Regions from separate parts of the Cobetia sp. QF-1 genome, predicted to be linked through region 4. Evidence: predicted binding sites of a transcription regulator. Region 4 holds the regulator's gene; each other region holds the start of a gene.
What was found. The regulator sigma-54, encoded in region 4, starts transcription at its own class of promoters, with help from an activator protein. The targets are predictions, from matches to a motif close to TGGCACNNNNNTTGCTNT.

Region 1 (5,941 bases), on a different contig from region 4:
ATCGATCATGTCGTCGGTGAACACGCCACCCTGGGTCAGGAACTCACGATCGCCATCCAGTGCTTCCATCGCCTGTTCGAGGCTCTCGGCCACGGTCGGGATGGACTTGGCTTCTTCAGCCGGCAGATCGTAGAGGTTCTTGTCCATCGCATCGCCCGGGTGAATCTTGTTCTTGATACCGTCGATACCAGCCATCAGCATCGCAGAGAACGCCAGGTACGGGTTGGCTGTCGGATCAGGGAAGCGTGCCTCGACGCGCTTGCCTTTCGGGCTAGCAGTGTACGGGATACGGATGGAAGCAGAGCGGTTACGAGCAGAATAAGCCAGCATGACCGGCGCTTCGAAGCCCGGCACCAGACGCTTGTAGGAGTTGGTGGACGCGTTGGTGAAGGCGTTCAGTGCACGGGCGTGCTTGATGATGCCGCCGATGTAGTAGAGCGCCATTTCAGACAGGCCAGCATATTCTTCACCGGCGAACTGGTTCTCGCCACCTTTCCAGAAAGACTGGTGCACGTGCATACCGGAACCGTTGTCACCGACCAGCGGCTTGGGCATGAAGGTCGCGGTCTTGCCGTAAGCGTGCGCCACGTTGTGAACCACGTACTTCAATTCCTGAACTTCGTCGGCCTTCTTCACCAAGGTGTTGAACTTGACGCCGATTTCGTTCTGACCTGCGTTCGCCACTTCGTGGTGGTGAACTTCAACTTCCTGGCCGATGGCTTCCAGCGTGTTGCACATCGCAGCACGGATATCGTGGAAGCTGTCGACCGGCGGCACCGGGAAATAACCGCCTTTCAGACGCGGACGGTGGCCAAGGTTGCCACCTTCCGGAGTGGAATCAGTCGCCCATGCACCTTCATCGGAAGAGATCTTGAACATGGAACCGTTCATCTCGTTCTTCCAGTGCACTTCATCAAAGATGAAGAATTCCGGCTCCGGGCCAAAGAAGGCGGTGTCGCCCAGGCCGGTAGACTTGAGGAATTCTTCAGCGCGCTTGGCGACAGAACGCGGATCACGCTCATAACCCTGCATGGTGGCCGGCTCGATGACATCACAACGCAGCACAAGGGTGGTGTCTTCGGTGAACGGGTCGAGGAAGGCCGTGCCATCGTCCGGCATCAAGATCATGTCGGATTCGTTGATGCCCTTCCAACCTTCAATGGAAGAACCATCGAACATCTGACCATTTTCAAAGAATTCGTCGTCAACTGTGCGCGCCGGGACGGAGACGTGATGCTCCTTGCCTTTGGTGTCGGTGAAGCGCAGATCAACCCACTTGACTTCGTGTTCTTCAATCAGGGCAAGTGTCTTCTCAGCCATGGTAATTCTCCGATGGAGCCGGCGGCTCGGTTTACAGTTGGTGTCAGCGTTGTCTGTCGTTTGTATCTCTTTTCTCTCATGACCAGCGTTTTGATGCCAGTCATCAGACAGGATGCCCTAACAATGCAGCGAGCGTGCCAGAATGGCGCAACAACAATGCAACAACCATATAAGCCAATGAAAATAATGAAGAAAAACATATACAGAGAACGCAAAGAAACGCTTATCTCGATATGATTTGACCCTAGAAGGTGCAAAAAATCCTTTCTGATGCCCGCCACTGACTATTTTAGTGCATAAAAAAGGATCTCTGGTCCATTTTGGTGCATTGCGTCGTTATCCATAAATGAACATTCCTTTTGATCTGGTCAATAACGCGACGTTTTACTGACACTTCTTCGCTTTCCTGCCGTTTTTCTGTTCTTTCACAAGTTTTTTTCATCTTGAATAAAAGAAGGGAAAAGACTTGAGAGACAACCATTTGGCCGTTTCAAGCCATTTCATGACGTCTACAAGTAGGGCTCGCGAATGCGGGATGCTGGCAGGAGGCATGCCATGCCCCCTATAATGCGCCCCAAATCACAAGCGCCCGGTACGCGAGCGCCCATTTTCAGCACAGGTTCCCGTCGTGATCGAGAAACTTCGCAACATAGCCATCATCGCCCACGTTGACCATGGTAAGACTACATTGGTCGACAAGCTCCTGAGTCAGTCTGGCACCCTGGACCGCAAGGCCGAGGGTCAGGAACGCATCATGGATTCCAACGACCAGGAAAAAGAACGCGGCATCACCATCCTGGCGAAGAATACCGCGATCCAGTGGAACGACTATCACATCAACATCGTGGATACCCCTGGGCACGCTGACTTCGGTGGCGAAGTCGAGCGCGTGATGTCCATGGTTGACTCCGTGTTGCTGCTGGTCGATGCCGTTGATGGCCCGATGCCGCAGACACGCTTCGTGACCCAGAAGGCATTTGCCCAGGGCCTGAAGCCGATCGTCGTCGTCAACAAGGTCGACCGTCCGGGCTCACGTCCTGACTGGGTCGTTGACCAGATCTTCGATCTGTTCGACAACCTCGGCGCAACTGACGAGCAGCTCGACTTCCCGATCATCTACTGCTCTGCCCTCAACGGCATTGCGGGTATGGACCCGGAAGACCTGCAAGACAGCATGGACCCGATGTTCCAGGCTATCGTCGATATCGTCGAGCCGCCGAAGGTTGAACTGGACGGACCGTTCCAGATGCAGATCTCCGCACTGGACTACAACAGCTATGTTGGCGTCATCGGTCTGGGCCGCATCAAGCGTGGCGCAGTCAGCCCGGGGCAACAGGTCTCTGTCATCACCAAGGAAGGCGGTGTCCGCAAGGGCAAGATCGGCCAGGTCATGACGCACATGGGTCTGGATCGTGTGCAGACCGACAAGGCGACTGCTGGCGATATCGTCTGCATCACTGGTATCGAGAACCTCGCGATCTCCGACACCATCTGCGACAACGCTACTGTCGAAGCTCTGCCGCCGCTGACTGTTGACGAACCGACCGTCTCCATGACCTTCCAGGTCAATGACTCTCCGTTCGCAGGTCAGGATGGCAAGTACGTCACTAGCCGTAACATCCGTGAGCGTCTCGAGCAGGAATTGATTCACAACGTCGCCCTGCGTGTTGAAGAAGGCGAGACTCCCGAGAAGTTCGTGGTATCCGGTCGTGGTGAGCTTCACCTCTCCGTACTGATCGAGTCCATGCGTCGTGAAGGCTTCGAGCTGGCCGTAGGCCGTCCGGAAGTCATCATCAAGGAAGTCGATGGCCAGAAGCAGGAACCTTACGAAGAAGTCACCATCGACTGTGAAGAGCAGCATCAAGGCTCCATCATGGAAGAGCTTGGCTACCGCAAGGGTGAGATGACCAACATGAACCCGGATGGCAAGGGTCGTGTGCGTCTTGACTTCATCATTCCGTCTCGCGGTCTGATCGGCTTCCGTGGTCAGTTCCTGACCATGACTTCCGGTACAGGCATCCTGACCAGCCGCTTCGATCACTACGGTGACTTGAAACTGGGCGCAGCTGTCGAGCGTCGTAACGGCGTGATGGTATCCATGGTGACAGGCAAGGCATTGTCCTACGCACTGTTCACTCTGCAGGAACGCGGCAAGCTGATTCTCGGTCACGGCACCGAGGTCTATGAAGGCATGCTGGTAGGCATCAACAACCGTGCCAATGACTTGGTCGTCAACCCGACCAAAGCCAAGAAGCTGGATAACATGCGCTCCACCGGTAACGACGAAAATATCGTTCTGACGCCGCCGATTCGCTTTACCCTGGAACAGGCTATCGAGTTCCTGGATACCGATGAGCTGGTGGAAGTGACCCCAGTACACATTCGTATCCGCAAGAAGCACCTCAAAGAAAATGAGCGTAAGCGCGCCGCCAAGTAAATGGCCCGCTCCCGGCCTCTGTCAGCATGACAGAGGCCGGCTATAGAAATGCAAAAGACCTGCCTTCGGGCGGGTCTTTTGCATTTCTATAGGACTATTTTTCTGGCACTCAAGCATGTCATGTCACAAGGTGCGTCGCTATTAAGGCTGGCAAATCAGCAGCATCTCAGTCTTTTGCTTGGCCTACCCCGCTCTAACCTCTTAAATAGAGCGTATATAAGTCTTACGGTGTTGCGAATTTAGCGACTGTGATTATTGATCGCCAAAAAATCGATGGATCTTCGGCAACAACAAAATTTCACATAAAAATAAATCTGCGCATTTTTTTATCGGATAGAACGATAAAATCTTCACTACTGGACTCTGCGTCGCGTTCTGACGACGCAATAATGAGACACCACTTGGCACCGACTAGGGTCAGCGCACCTGAACAGGTATCTTCTGCCGGAACTTTTTCATGAATGTCCAGCAGTCAGCAGAACTTCACCCGTTACAAGAAACCCGGAGCCGGGTCATCTTCCCGATCATCGTGGGCGCTAGCCATATATCAACATTGCAGGGCAATTCTCATGCAATGCGGCATAAGCATGCCCCAGAAGACCCGTATGAAAGGATTCAGCAATGAGCATCAAGGAACGCTTGGAAACCCTGCCGTGGGATACGCTTGCCCGTTACCGTCTGATCGAGATCATTGCCCTATGGGAAGGTCGCGTCACATCACGTCACCTTGGCAATGCATTTGGCATTGCTCGGCAACAGGCATCGCGCGTCATGAAAACCTACCGCGAAACCATTGCCGAGCATAATCTCGAGTACGACCCCGTTATCAAGGGCTATCGTCCCTCGGCGAATTTCCATCCCCAGCTGACTCGAGGAGAGGTTGATGAGTATCTTCAGCTGCTGGGGAACCATGACAATCTAAACCCGCACTTCACGGGACTTGGCCTGGGGCAGGCGAATACTGAAGCACTTCGATTACCATCTCGCAGTGCAAGCCCGCCGGTGGTGAGAACACTGATCGAGGCTGCCAGCCAGGGCGCACGTCTCGAAGTGACCTATGCCTCGCTCAACTCGCCGCAAGGTGAGGAGCGTATTCTGTGCCCACACACACTGGTCTATGCAGCAGGCCGTTGGCATGTGCGTGCTTTCTGTGAAAAACACCGGGCTTTCCGCGACTTTGTGCTGTCTCGATTCCGCGCAGTGCCGGAGCTATTCGGTGAAACACTCGATGGCGGCCAGCGCAAGTTCGATAATGGCTGGGAAACACGCGTCACCTTGCGTCTCGGCGCAGACCCGCGGCTATCACCGGATGAGCGCGGGCTGATCGAACAGGATCACGGCATGGTGGATGGCGAGTTACACCTCCCGACCCGGGGCGCGCTAGTACAGTACGTACTGCGCGAGCTGGGCATCAATCCAGATTATCTGGACGAATCGCCGCGTGCCCAGCAGCTGATCGTGCTCAATCATGACGAGATTACCGACTGGCTATTCGTCAGCTCCAGTGCCTGAACATAATACGCTCCAGCACTATCCAGCGATGACTGAAGTTTATATGATGGCTTCTGCACACAGTCCTTCACCCCTCGCGGGTGGAGGACTATTTTTTTGGTATCCATCATTGCGCTGAAACAAGCCATTGGGTGCCATCACTGACAGGAGGTCTCATGGCTACACTTCCCGGTATCATCATCAACCGCCTTGACGCCGATCGCCTCCAGCGCCTGATTGATCGGGCCACGGACGCCGATCGCCATGTGGCGGAGCAGCTGGAAGACGAGCTGGAGCGCGGCGAGATCGTCGAACCACATGAAGTGCCGGCCGATGTTGTCAGCATGAACAGTCGTGTGGAATTCACCGACCTGACCCGCCAGCAGACGCTGGTACGCACGCTGGTTTACCCGCATGCACTAGCGGATCAAGAAAATGGTCTGTCGGTGTTGGCGCCGCTCGGTGCTGCTCTACTGGGCCTCAAGGTAGGTAGCCATATCGAATGGTCCCTGCCGGATGGTAGTCAGCGTCAAGTGCGCATTGATGCCCTGCTCTATCAGCCCGAGAGTGCCGGCGACCTGCATCGCTGATATCTCAACGGGCGCGCCCCTCTCTCGCCGAACACAATGCACTGGTCTAGCGCATCAGCAGGCGACGAATCAGGCCATGAATGGCGCGCCCCGCCACACCATC
Region 2 (5,941 bases), on a different contig from region 4:
GCGTCTAATCACGCTTCATGTGATGACGCCGTCTTTCTTGTCGTGCCCGCCGTGAATGGCAGGGCGTCGCGTAGAAGACCACAGCAGGGCCATGCCGAGAGGTATGGCCCTGTTTTATTGTGTCTTTGTTTTTATGTCCATGTTGTATGACGTCGTCTGAAGGATTGAGCTCAAGGAGCGTTCAGACGATGGTCCTGCATGGCTGGCGATGTGATGAAAGGGTTTTCTCAGGGAATCCAATGCTGGCGTCAACGCGATAAGCTTTGTAACTTGGCAGCCAGGACAGCTTGTTTACCTAACCAATCCGCAGGAGCCGCTCGCGGCTTCTGGCCTCCCATGACTCTCTCAGGAATCTTCGGATGTGGCCCTTCGTATCCTCTTTGTACGTCGCCAGTACTGCGACTGAACACACAGCACTGTCTGGCGCATCAGCGCGTACCGGATGGGTGGGCGGCCTGTTGCTGGCATTGATGCTGGTGCTGTCGAGCGTATCTCTTGAGCTTCAGGCGGCGCAGATCTACCGTCACGTGGATGCCAATGGCAACGTGGTGTTCAGTGACCATCCAGCCGGAGGCAGCAAGGTGAAGTTGACACCGTTGAGCGTAGTGCCCTCGACGGAGTCTTCGTCAGTGCCGCGCTCGCCGGTGCGCGTCGCGCCATCCGCTTCTTCCGAGTCGTCTTCGCGCACTCGCTCAGCCCCTGCGGTGGACGTGCGATTCCGAGGCTATACCCGCTTCACCATCCAGAGCCCGGCCAATGAGGAGACATTGCCGACAGGACGAGCCGGTAACCTGGCGGTGCGTCTCGGGATAGAGCCGCAGCTGCGTCCCGAAGACAAGGTGCGTGTAACCGTCGATGGCGCACCGTCGCAATCCGCGATGAACAGCAGCGTTTTCATGGTGCCAGCGCTGGCACGGGGTAAGCATGTCATTCAGGCTGAACTGTTGGATGCGTCAGGTCGCGTGCGTCAGACCAGCGAGCCACGTGTCATCTATGTGCAGCGTGCCAGCGTCAATCTGCCCCGCAATCCTAACAATCCCGCCAATGGTGGTGGGAGCTGATCGCGATGTGCGTGAGCGCTCATGGATATCAACAGGCCGCCTTCGGGCGGCTTCTTTGTTTCTACAATCTCGTATTTCTGGCGCTCTCCACGCTGATGCAGATGCGTCCACCAGCGTGAAGAACATGGCAGCACGCATCACCAATGCACCATAATGATGCAATGAACGGAGTGCGATATGGCCTGCACAGCATCGGATGCCACGCACACGTCACCTGCACCAGACTGGCGCGGTTATTGCAGAACAGGGAGACGTACCGCGAATGGCGAACAAACTCATGCACCAACGATTGCTCGAACACCTCAATACTGCCGTGGTGGTGCTGGATGCACAGCTGCGAGTGGTATGGATGAATCCGGCGGCAGAGACACTGTTGGCGGTTAGTCTGGTGCGTGTAAAAGGCCACACGCCAGAGCATCTGACCGGCATGGATGCCGAGCCCATCAAGGTCTTGCGCAAGGCGCTTGATGAGCAGCACCCCTACACCCAGCGTGAAGCCGAAATCGTCAACGTGGCCAGTGAGGTACTGACGGTCGACTTCACAGCGACCCCGATCAGCCGCGATGAGCTGCTGGTAGAGATAGAGCCGCGAGATCGCCTGATGCAGATTTCGCGCGAAGAGGCACTGATTGCGCGGCAGGAAGCCGTCAAGGTGCTGACGCGCGGGCTGGCCCATGAGGTCAAGAATCCGCTGGGGGGCATTCGTGGCGCTGCTCAGCTGCTGGAGCGCGATCTGCCTGAGCCCCAGATGGTGGAGTTCACGCGGATCATCATCGAGGAGGTCGATCGTCTACGTGACCTCGTTGATCGCATGCTGGGTCCGAATCGTCCTCCCTTGCAGGTGCCCGTCAATATCCATGCTGTCACTGAGCGAGTGCGTTCGCTGCTGCTGGCCGAGGGCGACAGCATCACCATGGTGGCGGATTACGATCCGAGTCTGCCCGAAGTTATCGGTGACGAGGGACAGCTGATTCAAGCTGTGCTCAATATCACACGCAATGCGACCCAGGCACTCAATGAGCAGCCGCAGGGTGAGGATCAGACCGAAGGGGAAGCTCCGCATTACGAGATCACGCTGCGCACCCGCGCGCGACGTCAGTTCACCTTGGGTCATGAGCGCCACCGGCTGGTCTGTGAGCTGGCGATCATCGATAACGGCCCGGGCATCCCCGAGACGCTGCGCGAGACGCTGTTCTATCCGATGGTCTCCGGGCGTGCCGAAGGGTCAGGTCTTGGGTTATCGATAGCCCAAGGCATCCTGCACCAGCACCAGGGGTTGATCGAGTGTGACTCGCGCCCCGGCCATACCGAATTCCGCCTACTTATTCCGCTTGACGGCACTTCTGGAGATCACACATGAGCGAGACTGCCCGCGTCTGTATTGTTGATGACGACCGCGCCATCCGCTGGGTGCTGGAGCGCGCTTTGGCCCACCCCGACCTGGAAGTGGAGTGCTTTGAGCGTGCTGATCTGGCGCAAGCCAGCATCATGCGTCAGTGTCCTGATGTATTGGTGACCGATATCCGCATGCCGGGTATCGATGGCCTTGATCTGATGGCGCGCGTACGTGAGCAGTACCCCGATCTGCCGGTGATCGTGATGACGGCACACTCCGACCTCGATAGTGCCGTGGCGTCCTACCAGGGCGGCGCTTTTGAATACCTGCCCAAACCCTTCGATGTGGATGAGGCGTTGGCATTGGTGCGTCGCGCAGTGGCGCACTCACGTGAATCCAAGGCACCTGTCGCCGTACCGGAAGGCCTCACCAAGGAGATCATTGGTGAAGCGCCAGCCATGCAGGAGGTGTTCCGCGCCATTGGCCGCCTGTCTCAGTCGCATATCACCGTGTTGATCAATGGTGAATCCGGTACCGGTAAAGAACGTGTCGCCCAAGCGCTGCATCAGCACTCACCGCGCGCTGCCAAGCCTTTTATCGCGCTCAATATGGCGGCGATTCCGAAAGACCTGATGGAATCCGAGCTGTTTGGTCACGAAAAGGGGTCTTTCACCGGGGCCACGGCACTCCGGCGTGGGCGCTTCGAGCAGGCTGATGGCGGCACACTGTTTCTCGATGAGATTGGCGACATGCCCGCCGAGACCCAGACACGTCTGCTGCGTGTGCTGGCCGATGGTGAGTTCTATCGTGTGGGCGGTGTCACGCCGGTCAAGGTTGACGTGCGTATCATCGCCGCGACGCACCAGCATCTGGAGCGGCTGGTGGAAGATGGTCGCTTCCGTGAAGATCTCTTTCACCGCCTGAATGTCATTCGCGTGCATCTGCCGCGCTTGTCGGAGCGGCGTGAGGATATTCCACGCCTGATGAGCCACTTTCTCGGTGAAGCCGGACGTGAACTCTCGACGGAGCCCAAGATATTGACTGAGGCGGCCGAGAAGCACCTCACACGCTTCGATTGGCCCGGCAACGTGCGTCAGCTCGAGAACACCTGTCGCTGGCTGACAGTGATGGCCTCTGGGCGTGAGGTGATGGTGGAAGATTTGCCGCCGGAGCTGCGTGACGCCAGCGGCACCGAGGCCGCGTCGGGCGATTGGCGGGGGGCCTTCCGTGAGTGGGCGGACCGTGCCCTGGCGGCTGGCCATACCCATCTGCTGGAAGAGGCCGTGCCGGACTTTGAGCGCATCTTGATCGAGACGGCGCTCAAGCACACCGGCGGACGCAAGGGCGAAGCCGCAGAATTGCTGGGCTGGGGGCGCAACACATTGACGCGCAAGCTCAAGGTGCTGTTGCCTGCACTGGCGGAAGACTGACAGTGTCAGGGCGCGCGCCATTGTCGTGCATTGCTCCCGCCTTGGTCATGATTGGCTGAGGCGGGATGAGGGAGAAGCTGGAGAGCGAGAGGACAGGGTGCCACAATCCCCTGTTCTCTTTTTTTGTGCGCGTGTTTGCCCTCTGTCGTCTGCTTTCGCTGTCTTGTATGGACGATCGCCAAGGAGTCTTTTGATGTCATCAATGAGCTGGGAACGCTTGCTGGAGCCGAGCCGTCTACACGATGCGCCAGGTGCTGCGCCACGTGAAATGGGGCGTACACCATTCCACAAGGATCACGATCGTATCGTATTCGCTGGCTCGTTCCGTCGGCTGGGCCGCAAGACCCAGGTACATCCGCTGACCGATAATGATCATATCCATACCCGCCTGACTCACTCGCTGGAAGTCGGCTGTGTCGGGCGCTCGCTGGGCATGATGGTCGGTGAGAAGCTGCGTGATCGGCTACCTGAATGGATCACGCCCGCGGATCTTGGTGTCATCGTGCAGACCGGTTGCCTGGGGCATGACATCGGCAATCCGCCCTTCGGTCATGCGGGCGAATATGCCATTCGTGACTGGTTTGCCGCCGAGGCTGCCAGTGATCATGGTCGCCTCGACGGACTCAGCGAGACCGAGCGCGCTGATTTGCTTACCTATGAAGGCAACGCTCAGGGCTTCCGGATCGTCACCCAAATTGAGTACAACCAGTTTCACGGTGGCATGCGCCTGACGGCAGCCACATTGGGTACGCTGCTCAAGTATCCGTGGACGGTGGAACATGCCACTGCTGGCGGCAAGTTCGGTTGCTACCAGAGCGAGCGTAAGTTGCTGGAAGGGGTTGCTGAGCGCTGCGGCCTAATACAGCGTGCCGACGGCCGATGGTGTCGCCACCCGTTGGCATGGCTGGTCGAGGCCGCAGATGATATCTGCTACGCACTGCTGGATCTGGAAGACGGCCTCGAGATGGGCATTCTCCAGTTTGCAGAGGTGTTCGACATCCTCACGGGTATCAGTGGCGGTGAGCCGCGCGAGTATGCCGAGATGGAAGCCAGAGGCACCTCTCAGCGGCGCAAGGTGGCCGCATTACGTGGTGCCGCGATGGAGCGTGCCGTGAAGGATGTCGCTGAGGTCTTTGTACTGCATGAGCATGCACTGCTCGCAGGCACACTCGCTGAAGACCTGCTGGACCTCTGTCATCCTGATCTTGGCTGGGGCGTGCGCGAAGCCAAGAATCTGGCGCGCCAGAAGATTTTCCGCAACGAGCGTAAGGCCAAGCTGGAAATCGGTGCCTATACCACGCTGGGTATTCTGCTCGAGGCCTTTATTGGTGCGGCGCATGAGCTGCATACCACCGGGCGTTCCAGCTTCAAGCATGAGCGGGTACTGGCGCTGATCGGGGAAAATACGCCCACTCGTGACTGGGATCTCTATCGCAGCTATCGGCGCATGCTCGATTTCATCGGTGGCATGACGGATCACTTTGCCGTTGATCTCGCGCAGGAGATGGGAGGACGCCTGCGGAGTGAGTAAAACATACGCTTGGGATTTGGTGGCATCGTGGTGTAGCAGCGACGCGATGCCCGTAAAAATTATGCTAACAGTAGCTTGAATTAACTTTACGGAAACTATCAAAGTGTTGTACTAGGATTGTACGGAGGTGGCGCAAGGCTGCTCTCCGGCAATCCATGATTAAACGATGGTCATGGAGGGTTAAAATTATAACGAGGCTTATTAATGAGCACGAAACCTCCCAAAACCTCCGCCACTTCTTCCGATGGAGGTGTGCGAAACTCCTTCGATATGATCGACAAACCGACCTTCTTCGGGTCTATCTTCCTGTTGCTGGCAGTGACCGTGCCGCTACTGATCTTCCCCGAGCAGGGAGCGTTGTGGGTTGCCGCTGCCAAGGACTTCGTCACGACTAAGCTCGGCGTGTTGTACCTGTTGCTGGGCGTGGGTGCGGGTGGCTTCATGATCTACATCATCTTCAGTGATATCGGACAGATCAAGCTGGGTGAACCCGAAGAGAAGCCCGAGTTCTCGATTATCTCCTGGGCGGCGATGCTGTTCTGCGCGGGTATCGGTGCTTCGATTCTGTATTGGTCGATGATCG
Region 3 (5,941 bases), on a different contig from region 4:
GGTTGGCGTCTTCATCGGCGCGCACGCGGGAGAACAGGTTGAGGTTGGCGCACAGGTCGCGCTCGCTCAGGCCGTACTTGGCCATCTCGATCAGCAGGCTGTCGTGGCCGGTGGGCGTGAAGTCATTGAAGGCCTGCTGGTAAGCCTTCTTGTGCCAGCCCTTGGCGGCGAAGTGCTGCTCCATCAGGTTGCCGCTGGCGCTGTCATGCCAGCCGAGATCATCCTGGATGATGGAGGCGAAGATGCGGCCCATGTCGGAATACAGGCAGTGCCCTTCGGTGAGGCGGAAGGTGTGCTGACCCTTGAGGGTGTCCGGCAGATTGAGGCGCTCAAGCGTGTCCTGCGGGTTGTACATCACCAGGCCGACATTGGCGTTGGCCTCGCGGGCGGTCAGCTTGAGCGCGCTGCCACGCGGCATGCGCATCGACCAGTGATGGCCGCCGGGCAGATGGGTCTGATACTTCGCGGTAAAGCTGGCGCGGGCGGTGGTTGCGGCATCAAGCGGTATGTTCATTGAATTGGCCTCCGGTGAGAGTGGCTTGGGAAACGGAGTGGGCTGGCGTCGTCAGCGTTTCGTGCGCGAGCGTCGGCTGGTCAGCGCCCATCTGGTCAGCGCCCATCTGGTCAGCGCCCGTTTGGACAGAGCCCGGCTGGTGAGCGCCCGGCTGCTGAGACGACGCCTTGGCCTTGCTGCGCTCGGTGGGCAGGTCGTAGGTGATGGTCGAGCCATAGGCCTGCGGGGCCTGCGGGTCGACACGCACCTTGTCGAACACCCAGACGCGCGAGCCCAGCTCGAACGCTTCCTTGAGGTCGTGGGTGATCATGAAGATGGTCAGCTGCTGTTCTTCCCACAGACGCAGGATGAGCTGGTGCATGTCCTTGCGGATGCCCGGGTCCAGTGCGCCGAAGGGCTCATCCAGCAGCAGGATGCGCGGCTTCATCATCAGCGCCTGGGCGATGGCGAGGCGCTGCTGCATGCCGCCGGACAGCTCATGCGGGTACTTGTCCAGCGCGTGGGACAGGCCGACTTCTTCCAGACGCTTCTCGGCGGCGACCCGTGCCTCGCGACGCTTGGCCCCGAACAGCTTGCCGGTCAGCGGGGCGCGCGCCAGCTCCTCGGCCATGATCACGTTGCCCAGCACCGTGAGATGCGGGAAGACGGAATACTTCTGGAAGACGATGCCGCGGTCCGGCCCTGGCTCGCCGGGGATGGGCTTGCCGTCCAGCAGCAGCTCACCGCGCGAGACGCCTTCGGTGCCCAGCAGCAGCTTGAGGAAGGTGGTCTTGCCGCAGCCAGAGGCGCCGACCAGGGTGATGAATTCCCCGGCCTCGACGGTCAGGTTCATGCGTTCCAGCACGACCTGCTGGCCGTAGTGCTTCTCGAGACCCTTGGCGTGGATCAGGCTCATGATTGGCTCTCCTCAGCGTGGTACCAGGGGAAGGCGCGGGTCGAGACGAGCACCAGCAGACGGTCGAGCAGGAAGGCCAGCAGCGTGATCCAGGCCACGTAGGGCAGGATGACGTCCATCGCCAGATAGCGGCGCACCAGGAAGATGCGATAGCCGAGGCCGTCCTGGGCGGCGATGGCTTCCGCGGCGATCAGGAACAGCCAGGCGCTGCCGAGTGCCAGACGCGTGGCGCTCAGAAGGCGCGGGGTCAGCTGCGGCAGCAGCACGCGGGTCAGCACCTGCCAGGAGCTGGCGCCCAACGTCTGGGCCTTGATCAGCTGCTCATCGGGCAGGCGTAGCGCCTGATTCTGCAGGTCGCGAATCAGGAAGGGCGTGATACCGATGACGATCAGCGCGATCTTGGCCAGCTCACCCGTTCCGAAGGCGATGAACAGGATCGGCAGGATCGCCATCGGCGGAATCAGGGATAGCACGGTGATCAGCGGGGACAGCTTGGCGCGCAGCAGCGGCAGGCCGCCGGTGAGCAGGCCGACGCTCAGGCCGATCAGCGCACTGATCAGCACGCCGGCCAGCAGGCGTTCGAGGCTGGCGAAGGTGTCGGTCCACAGCGGCAGATCGCCGGTGCGCACGTTGACCTCGGTGGCCAGCTTAGCGAAGGACTCGCCCATGGACGCGAAGGACGGCAGCAGGCGGTCGTTGGGGTTGTCGAGCAGTCGCTGGTTGGACTGCACGATGTAGAGGATGGCCAGCAGCGCGAAGGGCAGGCCACCGAGCAGCCAGCGGCCACCACGGGAGGGTGTCAGATTGATCAGGCGTTTCATGCGCGGGCTCCACGGGTGCGAACGAGGGTGCGGTCGAGGGAGGCGGTCGGTTCACCAGCCACAGAGACAGCTTTCCTGCGGCTGGTATGCGGCATCCACCGCGTGGCGTTACTGGCTGTCGGCCAGTGCGGCGGTGTAGCTCGGGTCGAAGCGCAGCATCACGTTGCCCTCATTGCCGACGATGCCGGCAGGCGTCTCGATACCGATGAAGCCGGCATCCGGCGCGCCTTCGCCCAGCAGCCCCTGTGCGAAGCTGAAGTCGGCGATGTGCTGCATGGTGTCCTTGAGGCTCGGCGCATTGAAGGCGGCCACGGCCTCGGCGGGGGTGTAGTACATGTGGGTCGCGGCCAGCTGGGACTGATAGCCGGCGAGGTCGGTGCCGGCGGCATCGGCCATCTGGGAGAGCGCGGCTTCGTCGCCAGCCTTCATCTTCTCCATAACCTCATACCAGGCGCCGACGAGGGCATGGCCGAAGTCCGGGTTGTCTTTCAGGGTCTGGGTGTTGACGACCATCAGGTCGAGAATCTCGCCGGGAATGTCGCTGGAATTGAAGACTTCGGTGTAGCCGGGCATCTCCTTGAGCGTGGCCAGCTGGGGGTTCCAGGTCACCACTGCCTGGGTGTCCGGGTTGCTGGCCAGCGCCACGATGTCAGCATCGCCGGTATTGGTGGTGGTGAGGTCGCGCTCGCTCATGCTGACGCTGTCCAGTGCGCGTGCCAGCAGATAGTGGGAGACACTGAACTGCACCAGATTGACCTCACGGTCCCTCAGGGACTCGAGGGAATCGCCATCGCGTACCATCACGCCGTCATTGCCATCGGAGTAGTCACCCAGTATCAGCGCGGTGGAATCCACGCTGCTGGCGGCGGGGAGGGTGAGGGCGTCCATGTTGGTCATGGCGCAGCCATCGACATTGCCGGAGGTGTACTGATTGATGGACTCGACGTAATCGTTGACCTGCACCACATCGATATTGATGTCGTACTTCTTGGCCCACTTGTCGACGATGCCCTGGGTATCCGCGTATTCCCACGGCATCCAGCCGGCATACACCGACCAGCACACGCTGAAGGAATCCTGCGCCATGGCCTGCGGGCTCAGCGATGCGCCAAGCAGCAGGGCGCCGGCCAGCGCAGCACGTCTGGAAGCGTTTCTGGAAACGGTAGATGAAGCAGATGAGACAGCAGCGGATGACACCTGGGCGCTGGCATCCGAGGGGGAAGTCGTAGACGGGGAAAGGCGAGTGGGCTGGGTCATTGTCGTTATCTCCGGCGGAAAAAGTGAGAGGCGCCGACCTTTACAGGCGTTGCGTCTCCCGGGCTTTTATCCCGCCGTGTAACCCCAGCTTGGAGGTCGAGTGCTCTCGGACCAGTCGTGACGGCTATCAGCCAGTCACCGGAACCCTAGCGCTCTATTGGTGTAGATTTTCGATTGTTGTATGCCTATCGGTGCCTCGCTAAGTGTCTAGCATGAAGTGTGCCGGAAATAATTTCTCGATATAAACCAATGGTTTATAAGGATTTTTGCAGCATGGATACGCGCATCGAAAGTGTACGCTGCACCAATTTGATGAATTTTGTCGATTCTTGCACCTCGGTGAAGTCAGTCGAGAGTGAGTGCTATACAGTGGTCAGTGAGAGAGAAATTCAGAGATATTTTCAATACACAGTTGGTTGTTTTCAAATTAAGGTGAAGATAATATGTAATCAGTCTGGATAATTGGTGATTAAAATATGGATAAAAATAAACTCAAAAGCTTGGTGGGCGACTTATATAATATTGTAAATGAGCTGGAAGAAATGTTCCCCGGGCGACACTTTACTCCAGATGGCCATATGGTAGGGAGTCTAGGAGAGTGTCTAGTTGCCAATGCATATGACCTAGAGCTTTTGACTGCTTCCAACAAAGGGTATGACGCTATCGCCAAGTGCGGTACCAAGATCGAAATCAAGGCAACACAAGCGAAATCGGTTGCATTCTGCAGTGAGCCCGAGCATGCAATTGTGATCAATATTTTACCCGATGGTAGCTTTGAAGAAATCTATAATGGCCTTGGGTCACTAGTCTGGCAGCAGTTCTCTGAAAAGAAATTACCTAGTAACGGACAGTTTCAGATTTCTATCCGCAAGTTGAAATATTTGAATTTTCAGGTTGATTCTAATGATAGAGTCAAGCCGAAGAGGACAGGGGGCAGATCTTTGCGAAATTAAAACTAATATTTTTTGATTGTCGAAGTTACGGTTATATCTATAGTTATAATTCGCTTTGAGTTTTATTTTTCGTTAGGGTATAGGCTGTTCTAATATAGGCCTATAAAAATTGGTGTTATCCTGTGGTATTGATAAATCTTATTATGATCCTAGAGAATTTCTGTCTTGTTAATGCTTAATGTTTATTACTTCCTTCTGGCTACATTAACTAAAATATTTATGAGGATTTATTATGAGGAAAGATAATTTAATCTACAGGTCTGCAAGTGATTTAAAAGGTTTTTTTAAAACATTAGATCAATGTTATGGTGAGATTTTGTTTCCTATGCTTTATATAATTGCAACGATAGGCTCTTTTGTGGCAGCTTACATAGCAAATGGATACTATATAGAGGATGTAAAAAGTCTATCATTCATTATAGGTCCAGTGATAGCAGGCGTAATTGCTTTCTTGGTTGGTGAAAATAATCGTGAGAATGAAATAATAAAGCTGAGAGAAAAGTGGCTTTCAGAAGTAAAGCAGAGTATATCTCGGCTGATGTCTAGATCTGAATCATTTTTTAGACTTGTGCTTACAATAGCTTGGAACACAAAAAAACCATCGGGTCCAGCTACATTAACTCCTTTGGATTTCAAGAGCAGTGTTAAACAAAAAGAAGTCCACGATTTATTCTCAATAATTGTAGATGATAAAACTTTTTTGCTTTATACGCTGAGGAATGCAGGGGGCGGAGAGGTTGCTATCAAAAAACAAATAAAGAATGTGTATTCTAAAGTCGGTCTTGTTGCTAATCAATGTAATATTGAGAAGATGAGTTATAAGAATTTTAAGAGCCACAGAAGTGACTTTAGAAATAGACTGCGTAATGCTATGGCCAGTGTATCTGATGACTATTTCCAAGAAGAGTGGCTAAGGATTAAAAAAGGTAGTTTGTCTATACGGCTGAAAAGGTTTTTCTGTTACTGCATTATCTGCATTTTGATGGGTGGTTATATCGGAGTTGCTTTAAATAATCTGGAGATAGATGAATTGAAAAAGAGCAATAGTGATGTTAGTACTAATTGTGTTGTTTATAATCTAGCCTGTAAAGAGTTCTTTATATTTAAAGAGTAGTCTTTATTATCAGGGCGGTTGTTTTAATTATATGTAATTATGTTAACCTTTACGCAATTTTATAAGTAGATCAATATGGCTCTTTCACAGATGCAGATTATCCAGTCACTGGGTGAGGCGATGGCCTGGTTTGAACGAGAACTGAACTGGGGCGTGCCGCCGACTGAGCTACGTCATCTTTGCGGACGCATTGGTGAACTTTACGCTGCATTGATCACCAATGGTCAGATGGCGACCGAGGTGAACCAGCGTGGCTATGACGTGGTAAGCGGTGACGGTGAGCGAATCTCGGTCAAGACCACTGCGATGATGGGCGGTGGAGGCCATGTTGCTTTCAATCCCCGTTCGCTGGAGGAAGTGGAGCGCATCATCATCCTGCGTATCAAT
Region 4 (5,941 bases):
AGGATGGCCATGGCCTCAAGCTGATTCTGCGCAGTGGCATTCGTGTCGCCTTGATCACTGGCCGTACCTCTCCGATGGTGGAACGACGCGCCAAGGAACTGGGGATTCAGGACGTCATTCAGGGCCGTGAAGACAAGCTGGTCGCGCTCAGCCAACTGTGCCGTGAACACGATATTGAGCTCGACCAGGTTGCCTACTGTGGTGACGACCTGCCGGACCGCGAAGCTATCCGTCGCGTCGGTCTCGGTATCAGCGTGCCCAATGCCATGCCTTATGTGTTGAGCGAAGCCAACTGGGTGACCTCTCACTCAGGCGGTGAGGGTGCCGTACGCGAAATCTGTGACCTACTGCTCAAGGCACAGGGCCACTGGGCGTCAGTGCTCGATACCTATCTACAGAGGTCGAACGCCTGATGTTACGTTTGCCCCGTCCTTCTCCGCGTCTATGGTTGATGCTGCTATTGCTGCTGGTCGGTGGCGTACTCGCCCTGATAGAGCAGCGCAATAGCCTTGAATCTGCCATAGGTACACAGGTCAACAGCGGTGAGCCGGACTACTATCTTGACGGGGCTGACATGACTCGCTTCGATGCGCGGGGCGTGCCGTTTCAAGACATGACTTCCCCGCACATTGAGCATACGCCCGAGGATGATGTCACCATCGCGCAAGCTCCAAAGATTAGCACCAACGATAGCGAGGACCGCCGCTGGTATGCCACTGGCAAGCGCGGCGTTCTCAGTGCCGGTGGCGACACCTTCACGCTAGAGGGCAACGCACAGCTGCGTCAGCCTTCCGATGCCTGGACACTGGATACTGACGTACTGAACTACAGCCGCGAACAGAACCGTGCCTGGAGCGACGTACCCGTCGTCATTACCCAGAATGGTCAGCATATCGAAAGCAACAGCTTCAGCGCGGATCTTTCCAAGGACTCCGCCGTGCTGGACGGTCGTGTACGCGGCACGCTTCAACCCGGCAAGGGCAAGAGTGCGGCCAGCAAGGAAGCTGAACGTATCGATGAGGGCAGCGATGCTACCTCAAACGATAGCGAAGGACGCGTCAACAGCACTTTCGAAGCCGCACCTGAAGCCAGTCAGTAATCATCATGGTACTTAGCGTACAGTCAGCGCGGCTGAGCACATCCCACGTGCTGCCAGTCCAATAGACTCCCTTATTCACTGCTTCCCGATGGCATGCCTGATCGAGAAGACATACCCGGTTCTGCCAAGGAGCACCCCATGACTTCAACGACTCTCAAGCCCTTGACGGCCTGGCGACAGACTCTTAACAGCAGTGTCATGGCCTTGTGCCTGACACTCGGCATGGCTATCACTGCGCCAGCAGCATTAGCGCTCGACAATGATGCCAATCAGCCGATCAACATCGCTGCCGACTCCCTGTCACTGGATGATAAAGCCGGCACTGCAACCTATACCGGCCGTGTCGAAATGCGCCAGGGCAGCATGAAGCTGGATGCCAGCCGCGTTGACATTAGCCGCGCCAACAGCGGCGAGATCTCATTGGTCAAGGCAACAGGCAAGCGTGCCTATCTGGAACAGAAACCCACTCCAGACGACAAGCTGGTCAAAGGCTGGGCAGATACCATTCTCTACCATGCACTGGAACGTAGAGTAGAACTGGTCGGTAACGCTCGTCTCGAAAAGGGTGATGACACCTTCGAAGGTGGCTACGTGGAGTACTTCCTCGACAAACGCCAAGTCAATGCCAACAACAGCAGCGACGCCTCACAGAAGAGCGACGGCAGTTCACGCGTACACATGACGTTGACACCGCGTGGCGCCAACACCAGCAAGGAAAACTGAGTCATGACTGCCGCTCCCCTCCGCACGCTCAGCGCACGCCACCTGGCCAAAGCCTACAAGGGGCGCAAGGTGGTCAAGGATATCTCGCTGGAAATTCGTCAAGGCGACATCGTCGGCCTGCTAGGACCCAATGGTGCTGGCAAGACCACCTCGTTCTACATGATTGTCGGCTTGGTACGCGCCGATGCCGGCAGCGTCACCATCGATGACAATGATCTCTCCGACTCTGCCATGCACTTGCGGGCACGCGCTGGCATCGGCTATCTGCCACAGGAAGCCTCAATCTTCCGCAAGCTGTCAGTGGCCGACAACATCATGGCGATTCTGGAGACACGCAAGGACCTTGATCGCAACGGGCGCAAAGCGCGCCTTGAAGAGCTGCTGAATGAGTTCAGCATCACGCATATCCGCGCCAGCACCGGCATGAGCCTCTCTGGCGGTGAGCGTCGGCGTGTCGAAATTGCACGCGCATTAGCGACAGAGCCGGATTTCATACTGCTGGATGAACCCTTTGCCGGTGTTGACCCCATCTCGGTAGGCGAGATCAAGAGCATCGTGCGACAACTGCGTGATCGCGGCATTGGCGTACTGATCACCGATCACAACGTTCGAGAAACACTCGATATCTGTGATACCGCCTATATCGTCGGTGACGGTCAGATCATCGCGCACGGTGATGCCGATACCATTCTAGCCAATCAGCAGGTACGCGATGTGTATCTGGGGCATGAGTTCAAGCTTTAATCGGTAGCATGAGAGCAAGGCACCTCGTATCGCCGTCCCTCGCAGAATGACATTACATGCTCAAGGATGTTGTTACCTCACTGGTATCAGCCTTGAGCATGACGTCCATACCACCTTCGTTGAAACATGGCATACAAGTTGCTTGAATAATCTCTTTCGCCCCTTGTCAGTGCCCCGACCCACGGTATAGCGTAGAAGCACGTTCCTTTGCCGTGAATCGACAGCCCCATGAAACCCACCTTGCAACTCCGCCTTGGCACTTCGCTGACTATGACGCCACAACTGCAGCAGGCTATTCAACTGCTTCAGTTGTCGACGCTCGACCTGCGTCAGGAAATTCAACAGGCGCTCGAGTCCAACCCCATGCTGGAACTCGACGAGGACTATGAGGCGCTGGAAGTCGTTGAAGCACAGGATGCGAGCGAGATTTCCACTGCCGAAACAAACAGCGAGATCCCGGAAGAGTATCCTCTCGATAGTGACTGGTCGGACCTCTATCAGGATCACGCTGGCAGCCTGACAAGCTCAGGAAGTAGTAGCGGCAGTGATGACGGCCAGGATTTCGAGCGCAACACCAGTGTAGAAAGCCTGCAAGATCATCTGCGCTGGCAATTAGCGATGACCGACCTCGACGACCGTGAACGGCAAATGGCGGAAAGCCTGATTGATGCCGTGGACGGTGCAGGCTACCTGAGCCTGACCCTGGACGAGCTAGTCGATGGCTTGCGGGGGCAAGGGCTGGCTGGCCTCAAAGCCTCGGAACTAGAGCAGGTACTGCTACGCTTGCAGCAGTTCGATCCCACTGGCGTCTTCGCCCGCGATCTACGCGAATGCCTGCTGCTACAACTGGCATTGCTGCCCGATGACCTGCCGCTACTCGCGCAGGCTCGGCGATTGGTACGTCAGTTTCTTGAAGCGCTGGGAAACGATGATCGCAAGCTACTCAAGCGCCGCCTGGGACTGGATGATGCTGAGCTGGACCACGTCATTCGACTGATACGAGCACTGGACCCACGCCCAGCCTCCGCTTGGGGGGAGCCCGCCAGTGACTATGTGATACCTGACCTGCTGGTACGCCATACTCGTCACGGCTGGCAGGTTGAGCTCAATCCCGAAGCGCTGCCGAAGCTACGTATCCAGCCGGAATATGCAGCGCTCATCAAGCGGGCAGACAAGTCTGTGGACAACACCTTCCTCAAGGATAATCTTCAGGAAGCGCGCTGGCTGATGAAAAGTCTCTCGTCACGTAATGACACACTGCTCAAGGTAGGGCGTGAAATCATGGCGCGGCAGATCGACTTTCTTGAGCAAGGTGAGGAAGGCATGAAGCCTCTGATCCTCGCCAATATCGCTGAAGTGGTCGAGATGCACGAATCCACTATCTCGCGCGTCACGACTCAGAAGTACATTCATACCCCTCGCGGCGTCTTCGAACTCAAATTCTTCTTCTCGAGCCAAGTGGGAGGGAGCGGCAATGGCGATGCACATTCCAGTACCGCCATTCGCGCACGTATCCGAAAACTGATTGCGGACGAGCCGGCGCGCAAACCGCTGTCGGATTCACGTCTGGTCGACCTACTCGCCAGCGATGGCATTGAAGTCGCACGCCGCACCGTCGCAAAATATCGCGAAGCCATGAGTATTCCTTCCTCTAGCGAACGCAAGCGACTGGCCTGATCATCTAGCTAGCCAGAGGCCACTACCTCTGTCATGGCCTTAAAAATCGTAAATATCCACATCATGATCAGCCGGCTTGCATGGAAAGCCGGCGATTTTCTCCCAAGGCATGACCGCCAGCATGTACCTCTCACTCCCAATTGCATGTTTTTAAAATCACTTTCGATAGTATTACCGATCATTCGTGCGGCTTTTCTTACGCAAAACCCCGCCTCCTTCGTGCTCATCCCGTACTTTTGACCAATCCAAGACGCCCACTAACATCGACGTACATGCTGACATTAGCGACTAACAGTCGCCTTCTTGTCACTCTTCCAGCGCAAACCGTCACACTCCTCTGTCATGGAACGTTCCGTTCTCCCCCAGTGAGTTGAAGACAAGCCTTGCGCCACGATGCAGCGCAGCGTTGATCTTTGCTCAAAGCTTGGGCATTGTCGGGGTAGGCGCTCGACGCACCTGACACGAGCCAAGTTTGTTACTGGCAGCGGCAGGCACGGAAACCATGTAGCAGAGCGTCTTATCAGGGTTTGCTCGCAGTCAAAAAGGGTTACAATTGAAAGGTAACCCGCTGGATAAAGGAGCGTGTCCATGCAAGTGAATATTACCGGGCATCATGTGGAACTTACCGACCCTCTCCGCGATTATATCAACGAGAAGCTCGCTCGCCTCGAACGGCATTACGACAACATCACCAATGTTCAGGTGACTTTGTCGATCGAGAAGGAGCGCCAGCAGGCAGCCTGCACGTTGCATGCTGCCGGCGCAGATCTCCACGCCCTGGCAGAAGACCTCAACATGTACGCTGCCATCGACGCGCTCGCCGACAAGCTGGATCGCCAGCTGGTCAAACACAAGGAAAAGTCCCAGGCTCGCTCTCAGGGCACCGGGACCCGTTGACCTTCTGCCATGACACTTGATCAGATCCTTCCCCCCGAGCGCACGCTTTACGGTGTCCCCGGGGGGAGCAAGAAGCGGGTGCTGGAATTTTTCAGCACCTTCATTGCCCAGAACATTCCCAGCCTGGATAGTCAGGAAGTCTTCTCACGCCTGATTGGTCGTGAACGACTAGGGTCGACCGGTATCGGCCATGGTGTGGCCGTGCCACATGCACGCAGCCCGCATTGCAAGACGCCCATCGCGGCCTTTCTGAAGCTCGGTGACCCCATCGACTTTGATGCCATTGATGGAGAGCCCATCGACCTGCTGTTTGTGCTGTTGGTCCCTGAGGAGGCAGATGACACACATCTCACCTTGCTCGGGCAGGTGGCTGAGCTATTGAACTCGCCCACCAATCGGTCAGCATTACGTCAAGCCGATAGCCAGCGTGCACTCTACGATGTACTGACATCAGCCATCGCCGAACTTCCGGCGCGTTGATCATCGAGCCCGGACATCGTCCGGGCTTTTGTACTGACAGCCACTGTTCGGGCTGCCCTCTCAGGCGCCATTTGCACTCACTCTACGCTGACCTCGCCTTTGGAGAGCATTCATGAAGATCGTGATCATCAGTGGCCGCTCTGGCTCCGGTAAATCGATCGCCCTTCAGGCCTTGGAAGACATTGGCTACTATGCCATCGATAATCTTCCCGGCATGCTGCTGGCACCGCTTGTCGAACAGCTAGAGAAAGACAGTCCTACACGTCGTCGCATCGCGGTATCCATCGATGCACGCAATCTTCCTGATGCCCTGACGCGTTT

Region 1: the regulator sigma-54 is predicted to act here: its motif matches at 1,443-1,460, upstream of glnA (glutamate--ammonia ligase).
Region 2: the regulator sigma-54 is predicted to act here: its motif matches at 1,287-1,304, upstream of glnL (nitrogen regulation protein NR(II)).
Region 3: the regulator sigma-54 is predicted to act here: its motif matches at 3,695-3,712, upstream of CFN46_RS09595 (putative urea ABC transporter substrate-binding protein).

Annotation. Positions count from the first base shown of each region.
Region 1 covers NZ_NBVS01000005.1:297,404-303,344, reverse strand. The annotation lists gene glnA (glutamate--ammonia ligase) at 1-1,320, opposite strand, end outside; gene typA (translational GTPase TypA) at 1,949-3,757, shown strand; gene CFN46_RS11835 (WYL domain-containing protein) at 4,379-5,269, shown strand; gene rnk (nucleoside diphosphate kinase regulator) at 5,425-5,838, shown strand; gene CFN46_RS11825 (coniferyl aldehyde dehydrogenase) at 5,885-5,941, opposite strand, start outside.
Region 2 covers NZ_NBVS01000005.1:303,424-309,364, forward strand. The annotation lists gene glnA (glutamate--ammonia ligase) at 1-8, shown strand, start outside; gene CFN46_RS11850 (DUF4124 domain-containing protein) at 360-1,061, shown strand; gene glnL (nitrogen regulation protein NR(II)) at 1,339-2,421, shown strand; gene glnG (nitrogen regulation protein NR(I)) at 2,418-3,827, shown strand; gene CFN46_RS11865 (deoxyguanosinetriphosphate triphosphohydrolase) at 4,021-5,358, shown strand; gene CFN46_RS11870 (BCCT family transporter) at 5,563-5,941, shown strand, end outside.
Region 3 covers NZ_NBVS01000004.1:243,788-249,728, reverse strand. The annotation lists gene CFN46_RS09610 (urea amidolyase associated protein UAAP1) at 1-514, opposite strand, end outside; gene CFN46_RS09605 (ABC transporter ATP-binding protein) at 498-1,409, opposite strand; gene CFN46_RS09600 (ABC transporter permease) at 1,406-2,230, opposite strand; gene CFN46_RS09595 (putative urea ABC transporter substrate-binding protein) at 2,339-3,487, opposite strand; guanidine-I (ykkC/yxkD leader) riboswitch at 3,541-3,648, opposite strand; gene CFN46_RS09590 (hypothetical protein) at 3,964-4,440, shown strand; gene CFN46_RS09585 (hypothetical protein) at 4,673-5,554, shown strand; gene CFN46_RS09580 (hypothetical protein) at 5,630-5,941, shown strand, end outside.
Region 4 covers NZ_NBVS01000001.1:621,628-627,568, forward strand. The annotation lists gene CFN46_RS02765 (HAD family hydrolase) at 1-413, shown strand, start outside; gene lptC (LPS export ABC transporter periplasmic protein LptC) at 413-1,099, shown strand; gene lptA (lipopolysaccharide transport periplasmic protein LptA) at 1,238-1,822, shown strand; gene lptB (LPS export ABC transporter ATP-binding protein) at 1,826-2,566, shown strand; gene CFN46_RS02785 (RNA polymerase factor sigma-54) at 2,795-4,243, shown strand; gene raiA (ribosome-associated translation inhibitor RaiA) at 4,832-5,140, shown strand; gene ptsN (PTS IIA-like nitrogen regulatory protein PtsN) at 5,150-5,620, shown strand; gene rapZ (RNase adapter RapZ) at 5,733-5,941, shown strand, end outside.